DNA from 3 places in the Vallitalea guaymasensis genome. Region 3 is predicted to be linked to each of the others. Evidence: riboswitches for the same ligand, from Rfam matches in the RefSeq annotation. Region 3 holds a riboswitch; each other region holds the start of a gene.
The links. A riboswitch is a leader RNA that binds a small molecule or an ion and turns the genes downstream of it on or off. The one in region 3 is predicted to bind lysine.
Positions count from the first base shown of each region.

Region 1: it holds a riboswitch for lysine, as region 3 does, so the genes downstream of both, kal (3-aminobutyryl-CoA ammonia lyase) here and HYG85_RS02075 (Na+/H+ antiporter NhaC family protein) in region 3, are expected to answer to the same signal.
Region 2: it holds a riboswitch for lysine, as region 3 does, so the genes downstream of both, dapA (4-hydroxy-tetrahydrodipicolinate synthase) here and HYG85_RS02075 (Na+/H+ antiporter NhaC family protein) in region 3, are expected to answer to the same signal.

Region 1 covers NZ_CP058561.1:4,338,394-4,341,686, forward strand. The annotation lists gene HYG85_RS18585 (GntR family transcriptional regulator) at 1-565, shown strand, start outside; gene HYG85_RS18590 (DUF6512 family protein) at 686-1,228, opposite strand; lysine riboswitch at 1,629-1,824, shown strand; gene kal (3-aminobutyryl-CoA ammonia lyase) at 2,013-2,393, shown strand; gene kce (3-keto-5-aminohexanoate cleavage enzyme) at 2,404-3,222, shown strand; gene HYG85_RS18605 (CoA transferase subunit A) at 3,276-3,293, shown strand, end outside.
Region 2 covers NZ_CP058561.1:985,002-988,294, forward strand. The annotation lists gene htpG (molecular chaperone HtpG) at 1-841, shown strand, start outside; lysine riboswitch at 956-1,136, shown strand; gene dapA (4-hydroxy-tetrahydrodipicolinate synthase) at 1,559-2,443, shown strand; gene dapB (4-hydroxy-tetrahydrodipicolinate reductase) at 2,555-3,293, shown strand, end outside.
Region 3 covers NZ_CP058561.1:466,125-469,417, reverse strand. The annotation lists gene HYG85_RS02080 (acyl-CoA dehydratase activase-related protein) at 1-215, shown strand, start outside; gene HYG85_RS02075 (Na+/H+ antiporter NhaC family protein) at 305-1,822, opposite strand; lysine riboswitch at 1,932-2,108, opposite strand; gene mnmH (tRNA 2-selenouridine(34) synthase MnmH) at 2,174-3,238, opposite strand.

The DNA.
Region 1 (3,293 bases), 1.8 Mb from region 3:
TAAGTTAATTATAGACGAAGGCTATTTATATATAAAAAAAGGTATTGGAACTTTTGTAGCTCAAAGAGAAGTTGGAATATCTATTGAACCATTTGTAAGTTTAACATATTTCATTAAGATGCGAGGCTTGAACATAAGTACTAAGATACTAGATAAAAAAGAAATTATAATAGATGCAGAAATAGCTGAAAAAACAGGCATAAAAGAAAATACAAAATGCCTTTTTGTAAAACGACTCAGGATGATGGATGGACGACCCATTGGGCTGGAAGTCTTTCATTTTGTATATGAAGAGGAGAATTTCTTCAAAGATTTTAACTTTGAAAATGGTATATCTCATTACTTATTTGAAGAACTGAAAGTTTCTGTAACCAAAATGAATATGGACTTGGAAATTGTAAAAGCTGTAGGTGAAGAAAAAGAATTACTTCAATTGAATGATGACAGTAAAATGATGATTTCTAATAGAGTTGTCTATGTGAATGATAAAAAAGATATACTCTATCACTTAAAATTCTATTGTGGAGAAAAACTCAGTAAAATAGGTATGGATAATTTTGTATAGAAAAATCTATATTGTGAGAATAGATTTATAAAAATAAAGCTGTTTGGTAATATATTTTATTAGCACTGACATAAAATATATTACTAGACAGCTATTTTACTTTTATAGAATACTTAATCTTCAACTTTTAGGAGGTATTCCATAATATCCTGTTGTAGAATCTTTAAAGAAATCACACTGCAAAGGTCTAAAGGTAAATAGAGTAATTACCAAAAACAGTAATAGAAAAATATAATAACCTATAAGATTTTTGCATTTACTTCTTTTTGGAGATTTTAATATAAAATAACTTACCAATTGACCAACAAAAGCTCCAATAATATATGTTACTACATGAAGTACCATTTCACCTTCGCCAAAAATGCACTCATATAAGAATATCAATAAATAAGTAGTTCCAATAAAAACTAGTACTGACATAGCTTTTGCGAACACAAAATTATTAACATCATATCTTACGAAAAAATATTCAATGATGCTTACTAAAATAACAGGATAAAACATTATTTTGATATGTTCCCACTGGCTTTCATTAACTGGACTGAATATTCCTATAAACGTACATTCTGTCCACTCATATAAGAAGTGAAATAAACTTCCTACTAGTATTATTGCAATTGCCGATACAATTTCAGCTATAATAACCTTTTTATGGTCATTCATAAAACCACCACCTTCATATGTCTATAGTATATGTCAATGAACTTTAAAAAATAGTCATATCTTAAAAAAAGTTAATAAAATATACAGTTTTATTTTATTATAATTATTAAACCATAAAAAAATATTTCGAATGATAAAAGTATTATCAGAATAATTGAATATTAAAATAGAAGATGATAATATAAAAACATACCCCTAAGTCTTCTAAAAATAATTATAATAGTAATCTTAAATATTATAATGTAATAAGTCTAATAACAAACTAAAATGACCCCAAGCTAACTATATCATGATTATATTATAACTATATGAAATAGTAATTTGACAAACACAATTAAATAATAAATTGAATATGATTATTATATAGATTCATATAACAATCTATATAAATATTATATAAAACATGAATAGAGGCGCGAAGGAGAGGGTAATCTTTAATTGTTAAGGAGAAGAACCTCCAATATTAAAGATGAATGGTTCCTTTGCCGAAAGAGTATGTTGGTTCTTAAATATATTCTTGGTGATAATGACAATACATTATCACTGCCATAAGGGATGATTAGATATCCTAAGTTTTATGGAGAGCTATTTATGTATTGAAAATAAGATTTCATTACATAAATAGCTTTTATTTACGAAAAGCATTGAAATCTTATTTTCAGTGCTTTTCTTGCGTTATGTGACTGGATTTAGGGTGGAAAATTGAGAAAAAGGGAGTTGATAGTAAACGTTTTAAGGTTATTACTTAGAAGTAACTTAGGTTTGGGAGAAAGGAGTTAGGTAGATGAAATCATTAATAAGAGTAAGAATGAGTTGTCATGACGCTCATTATGGGGGAAATCTAGTTGATGGAGCTAAGATTTTACAGCTTTTTGGCGATGTAGCAACAGAATTATTGATTAAAAATGATGGGGACGAAGGATTATTCAAAGCATATGACAATATTGAATTTATAGCTCCTGTATATGCTGGTGATTACATAGAATGTGAAGGACAGATTACTGGTTTTGGAAACACTTCAAGGAAAATGGTATTTGAAGCAAGGAAAGTAATAAGACAAAGACCAGATATAAATGATTCAGCAGCTGAGGTTATGGAAGAGTCTGTTGTAGTATGCAAGGCAAGTGGAACATGTGTAGTTCCTAAGGACAAACAAAGAAAGTAGGGAAGTAGTTATGGAAAAATTAATAATTACAGCAGCTATTTGCGGAGCAGAAGTTACCAAGGAACATAATCCTACTGTACCTTACACTGTGGATGAAATTGTAAGTGAAGCCGAGAAAGCTTACAAAGCTGGAGCAAGTATCATTCATCTACATGTAAGAGAAGATGATGGAACTCCTACACAAGATAAAAATAGATTCAAAGAATGCATAGATGGTATAAAAGAAAGATGCAAAGATGTAATCATTCAACCATCCACTGGTGGGGCAGTAGGGATGACAAATGAAGAGAGATTACAGCCAATATATCTTGATCCTGAGATGGCAACACTGGATTGTGGAACTTGTAATTTTGGTGGTGACGATATTTTTGTTAACACTGAAAACACAATAATAGAGTTTGCAGAAAAAATCTATGGTCTAGGTATAAAGCCTGAAATAGAGGTTTTTGACAAAGGTATGGTTGATATGGCACTTAGATTATACAAAAAAGGTATTCTAAAAGCGCCACTCCATTTTAACTTTGTATTAGGAGTTAACGGAGGAATAGCCGCAACACCTAGAGATTTAATATACTTAGTGGACAGTATTCCAGATGATGCAACTTATACAGTAACTGGTATAGGACGAAATGAGTTCAACATGGCTACTATAAGTATTATTATGGGTGGACACGTTAGAGTAGGTTATGAGGATAATATTTACATGAAAAAAGGTGTGTTAGCAAATTCCAATGGAGAGCTTGTGGAAAAAGTAGTGACGTTAGCGAAAGAACTTGGAAGAGAAATTGCAACTCCTGATGAAGCAAGAAAAATATTAGGTATAGGTTAAGAGTCAAATAAGGAGAAGGTTTATATAAATAATATTTTAAAAGAGGTGAAAAGGTGAATAAATTAGTTAGT
Region 2 (3,293 bases), 520 kb from region 3:
GAAAATTTCTAACTACATCACCAAAAAAGTTGCTGACAAACTTAATTCATTATATAAGAAAGAAAAAGAATCCTATGAAAAATTCTGGGATGATATTCATCCATTCATTAAATTCGGATGCTTAAAAGACGATAAGTTCTTTGATAAAACAAAGGGAATCATCTTATATAAAACAACAACTGGCGATTATGTAACTCTTGAAGAGTATTTAGATAGAAATAAAGAAAAACATGAAAATAAAGTTTATTATGTAACAGATGAAACTCTTCAATCTCAATACATCAAGATGTTCAAAGATAATGGTATGGAAGCTGTCATAATGAATACAACTATTGACCAACCTTATATTTCACATATTGAGATGAAGGAAAGTGAAAACAATATAAAATTCGCTAGAATAGATGCTGACCTTACTGATAGTCTAAAAGATGAAGACAGTACAAGTGAAGAAGACAACAAAAAACTTAGTGAAGAAGTTCAAACTGTATTCAGAAAAGCTCTTGCTAATGAAAATCTTACTGTAACTATGGAGAATCTAAAATCAGAAGATATATCAGCTATGATAATATTACCTGAAGAATCTCGTAGAATGCAGGATATGAGCAAAATGTACGGTATGTTTGGAATGGACAGCGCAGCTATGCCAAGTAATGAAAGTCTTCTACTTAACAAGAAAAACAAGTTAGTTAAATATATCATTGATAATAAGGATAACGAGAATACTGATATATTCTGTAATCAAATTTATGATTTAGCTATGATAAGTCATAAGCAGTTATCCCCTGAAGCAATGACTAAATTCATTGAAAGAAGTAATAAGATACTTCAAAAATTAATCTAATCTTTAATAGACAGCTCAAATTTCCCACCTTTAATTATTAAGTGGGAAATTTTGAGTAGATAATATTTGACAAATATCTACATTAGTGATATTATAATACAAAATTTAATAGTTTAGTATGGTAGAGGAGCATTTTACATTAGTAAGTAATTTGATTTGTTCAGGCAAAAGTGATAATTATTGAAAGGGTAAGGTGCCGAAGAAGAAAATACCTGTTTTATTTTCTGTCTGGGTATATAGTCAATAGCTATATAACTGTCATATATATTATTATATATGGGGTGCTACTTGTGACATTTTATTTGATTATTTCACAGTCGGCACATAACGCCGACTGTTTTTTATTTAAATCTTATCCTCCACTAATTACTGAAATATTAAACAAAAATTTCAATTATTTTAGTTAATAGCAATATAATATATTAAGTAAGTAATAGAAATAGGAGGTCTGATAATCATAAAAATAAATTTCCACATGAAATCGTAAATATTTGCTTACCTTATATTGATGTTTTGGTGAAAAACAGATATACTAAAGTAGAATAAAAAGCTATTTTGAGCATTTCATATGCTTTAGAAATAGGACTTTTCTATAAGATAAACATGAGTGACTATGTCACGTAAAAGATTTCAAGGAAAATAGTAAGTAATAATAAAATGTAAAGTTTATAGATGTAGGTAAATAATTTTGTATATAAAATCTTAGGAGGTTGTTATATGTCTATTTTTACAGGATCTGGTGTAGCGATAGTAACACCATTTAACGATGATATGAGTGTTAACTTTGAAGGGTTAGAAAAATTAATTGATTTTCAAATAGAAAATAAAACTGATTGTATTGTTATCTGTGGTACAACTGGTGAATCATCAACACTTAATGATGAGGAACATCTTGAATGTATAAAAGTGGCAATAGACAGGACTAATAAAAGAGTACCTGTCATAGCTGGAACTGGAAGCAATGACACTAAGCATGGTATTGAATTATCTAAGAGAGCTGAAAAGCTTGGTGCTGACGGTCTATTGCAAGTGACTCCTTATTATAATAAAACTACTCAAAAAGGATTGATTAGACACTTTTCTTCTATTGCCAACAGCGTTGATATCCCTGTTGTATTATATAATGTACCATCAAGAACAGGTCTTAACATTGATGTTGATACTGCAGTAGAATTATCAAAAGTAGATAATATCGTTGCTATAAAGGAAGCTAGTGGAAACATAGGTCATATTACTGAATTAGTTGCTAGATGCGAAGGTAATCTTGATCTATATTCTGGTAATGATGATCAGATAGTACCTCTACTCTCTCTAGGTGGTAAAGGTGTTATCTCCGTAGTAGCAAACATTCTACCAAAAGAAACTCATGACATAGTAGCCAAGTTTTTAACTGGGGATGTAAAAGGAAGTCTTGATCTACAACTTAAATTACATGAATTGATTAAATCACTTTTCTGTGAAGTCAATCCGATACCAGTAAAAGCTGCTATGAATTATTTAGGTCTTCCATCTGGCCCATGTCGCTTACCATTAACAGATATGGAACCAGCTAATAGATTACGAGTTGAGAATGCAATTAAAAAATTAGGAATAACTATCTAAATCATTAAAACCACTGAATACATTTTGATTCAGTATTCAGTGGTTATTTATATACTATGGAAAAAACTACTTTTTTTCGTGGAAAGCTTTTAAAATGAAAGGAGTTTTACAATGACTAGAATTATAATGCATGGTTGTAATGGGAAAATGGGACAGGTAATTTCTAAAATAGTAGAAGAAGATAATGATGCCTCTATAGTAGCAGGTATTGATATATCTGATCATATTGATAACCCCTACCCTGTTTTTACTGATATTAACACTCTAGATGTTGAAGGAGATGTTATAATCGACTTCTCCACAGCCAAAGCTGTACCTTCATTAATCGACTATGCAAAGTCTAGAAAAATACCTGTTGTTTTATGTACAACTGGTCTGAATGATGAACAAATCAATTTAGTTAATGAAGCTAGTAAAGAGATTGCTATCCTTTTATCAGCTAATATGTCACTTGGAGTTAATTTGATACTTAACTTAGTAAAGAAAGCTGCTCAAACCCTTACCTCAGCAAATTTTGATATTGAGATCATCGAGAAACATCACAATCAAAAGATTGATGCTCCTAGTGGTACAGCATTAGCTATTGCTGATTCAATCAATGCTTCTCTCAATAATGAATATTCCTATACTTATGATAGATCTAAGGAAAGAGTTAAACGTGATTCAAAAGAAATAGGTATACATGCTGTTAGAGGTGGTACAATCGTTGGTGAGCATTCAATTATTTTTGCTGGAAAAGATGAAATAGTAGAACTTAATCACAGTGCCTTATCAAAAGACATTTTTGCTGTTGGAGCTGTGAATGCTGCTAAGTTCTTAAGCCAAAAATCTGAAGGTATGTATGATATGC
Region 3 (3,293 bases):
TGCAGCCTTTTGCTTGTCTGCCTAACCATGTAACAGGAAAAGGAATGCTAAGAGCTCTAAAAGAAAAATATCCAGAGGCTAATCTATTAACAGTAGATTATGATCCTGGAGCCAGTGAAGTTAATCAACTTAATCGAATAAAATTAATGTTTGCAGTAGCATTCAAAGATTTGGAGAATACTGAGCAATTAGTAGAGAAGAAAAAAATACTATAGAATAAAAAAGGGGCTGTGGGATAATATACCAAAATGTATTATCCCACAGCTATTTATTTATTGATTAAATATATTAAATTCATATTGTTCTATTGGTTAACCTCTGTTGGTTTCTTTAGCTTATTAGTAATAAAAATGAAAATAGCAAATTCTACTATTATTACACCATAACATAATAATAGATTTTTAGTAAATCCATATATTATAAAGGCTACAAAGGATATAAGACCAGCTATTAACGCATACGGTAATTGGGACGTAAAGTGAGCATCAAGTTTTGCTTGAGCTCCTGTAGCAGAAAGTACGGTGGTATCACTTATTGGTGAGCAGTGATCTCCAAGGATAGCACCACTTAATACAGCAGCCATAGCTGGTAACATCATTGAAGGATCAGTTGCAGCTAATATCTTACCAACAATTGGTAATAATAAACCAAAAGTTCCCCAGCTGGTTCCAGTCATAAAAGCGATGAAACTTCCAATTATGAACATAATAGGTATCAATAGGCTAGGGTTCATTTGAGAAGTTTCAATCCAATCAGCCAAATATTGACCAGTGTTAAGTTTATCTATAACCTCAACTAGTGTCCAAGCAGCAATTAAGATTATTGATGCAGGAAGCATAGAACGGATACCTGACTTAGTAGCACGGAAAAGATGCTTTCCTGAAACTTCACCAGTGGTTATAGCAAATATAGTTGCTATGATTGTAGTGATTACAGAACCACGGAAGAGTGGAAGAGTAATATCTACAGATAACATTTGACTAATGTCCCATTTGGCGTCATATAACATACCACCTAAGATTAGGATAATAAGTGATAGGATAGTGATTATTAAAGCCCACTTAGAACCTTTGTTAGTAACCGCCTGTACATGAGAGATATCTTCAGCTGATTTTGAACAGCTGATATCATTTCCTTCTTCGGCTTTTCGCTCATAAGTTTTCATTTTACCAATGTTAATATTGAATTTTATAACTACAAAGACCATTATAAGAGCTACAATAGCGTAAAATTGCATAGGAATCATTCGCCAGTATGCGCCAGTTCCTGTAGTTGCAGTATAGCCAACTTTTTTGAAAACACCTGTTAATGTACCGATTATGTAAGCTCCCCATGTAGAGATTGGTAATAAGATAACTACTGGAGCACTTGTTGAATCAATGATATATGAGAGTTTGGCACGACTGATACTATAACGGTCTGTGATAGGTTTTGAGATTTCACCTATAACTAGAGCATTGAAGTAATCATCAATAAAGATGACAATTCCTAGAATCCATGCAACAATTTGTGCTGCTTTCTTATTCTTGATCTTTGAAACTGCAAAATCAGCAAATGCCTTAGTGGAATTGGTAATCGTTAAAAGAGTTGTGATGATTCCTAGTAACAATAAAAAACCTACTATTGGCATGTGCCAAGAAAAATCTGTTATTATTTCCCAAACTGTTGTACCTATGTAAGATATTGTGTCCAACACATTGAAACCATGTGCAATCAATGAACCTATGATGATTCCAACAGATAGTGACATGATAACTTTTTTTGTTATGATAACTAATACAATCATTATGATTGCTGGTACTAAACTTAATAAAAGTTCCATAATTTCCTCCTATTATTTCATTTTCTTAAAACTTCTAATGACTAAATTTGGATGTGTTTTATAGCATTAAAAAAGACAATAGGTACACTATTGTCTGAAAGTATCTTATTCAAATAATAGCGCCTTCACTACGGTAGGTAGTGAGAGTGATAAGTCTATTAAACTTAACTCCAACATTATTTATTGGCGGAAAATAATGCTTCGGCAGATCATCCTTTCATCATACTTTATTCGCTTGCCAAGCTAGGTTATGATTACTAATAATCTCTGCGCCTCTATTATGCTTATTCAATTGTCAGTATTGAATTATACAGGAGGACAATGTATAATGTCAAGTTGAATTTATTATTATTAACCTTTTCTAGGTATTTTACTTTCTTTGTTAAATATTTCAATGAGTTCTCTTACAGCTACGTCCATGTCACTAGAGTCTACTTCATAATCAAAAGTACCATAATATTTTTTCCATTTCTTATACATAGGGTCATAATAATTATCAAGCAGTAAACCTACAAAATCATGAAGATTACCATTTTCAATATATTCATTCATCAAGTTGTAATCATGATTGGACATATATGATTTTATTGTAGTGAGTGAATTTTTTATAAAAGACAGGTTTTCTTCAAAAGTACCATTAGTTTCCATGTAATCATCTAACAATCTCTGTATTCTAATTTCCTTGTCAAGATTGACAAGTACGTGGATACCTGTTTTGATATGATTGATAGCATATGCAGGAACGACTCTTCTACCTATTTTTGAGCTTTCCGCTTCAACGAAAACAAGTGAGTCATCAAGGGATATGGTTTTATCATAGACATAAGATTCAAATGCTTTTTGTGGAGGCTGTTCACCTAGACCTACACCACCAAATACTGAACCACGATGATTGGCTAATCCTTCAAGGTCAAGTACAGGCATACCAGCTTTTTCTAGAGCTTTTAACAACAAAGTCTTACTACAACCAGTATAGCCATGTAAAACAATATATGGAGATGGAAGGGTTAATCTTCTTTCAAAGTCTTTTAATATATAGGTTCTGTATGCCTTATAACCACCTTCTAGTTGATAAGCTGGGAGATGCATCAAAGATATGACTGTAGCGATAGATTTACTTCTAAGTCCACCTCTCCAACAGAATATAACAATTTTACTATACCCTTTGGCTGCTTTTTTAATCTTAGCATAGATTTCTGGCAGCTTATGGGAAGCTATTTCAAAACCTTCTTCTTTTGCAGTTATTTTATTAACATTTTTATAAGTATGTCCAAGATAGGCTCTTTCTTCATTATTGAAGATAGGTACATTGACAGCTCCCGGTATTGTTCCTTCCTCAAATTCCTTAGTAGTTCTGACATCTATGAAAATAACTCTATCCATATGTAGACATTTATCAATAGATATGGTTTCCATTATAATTTCCTCTTTTCGAAGTATTTCTAGTTAAATTGATACATATTATTATTTA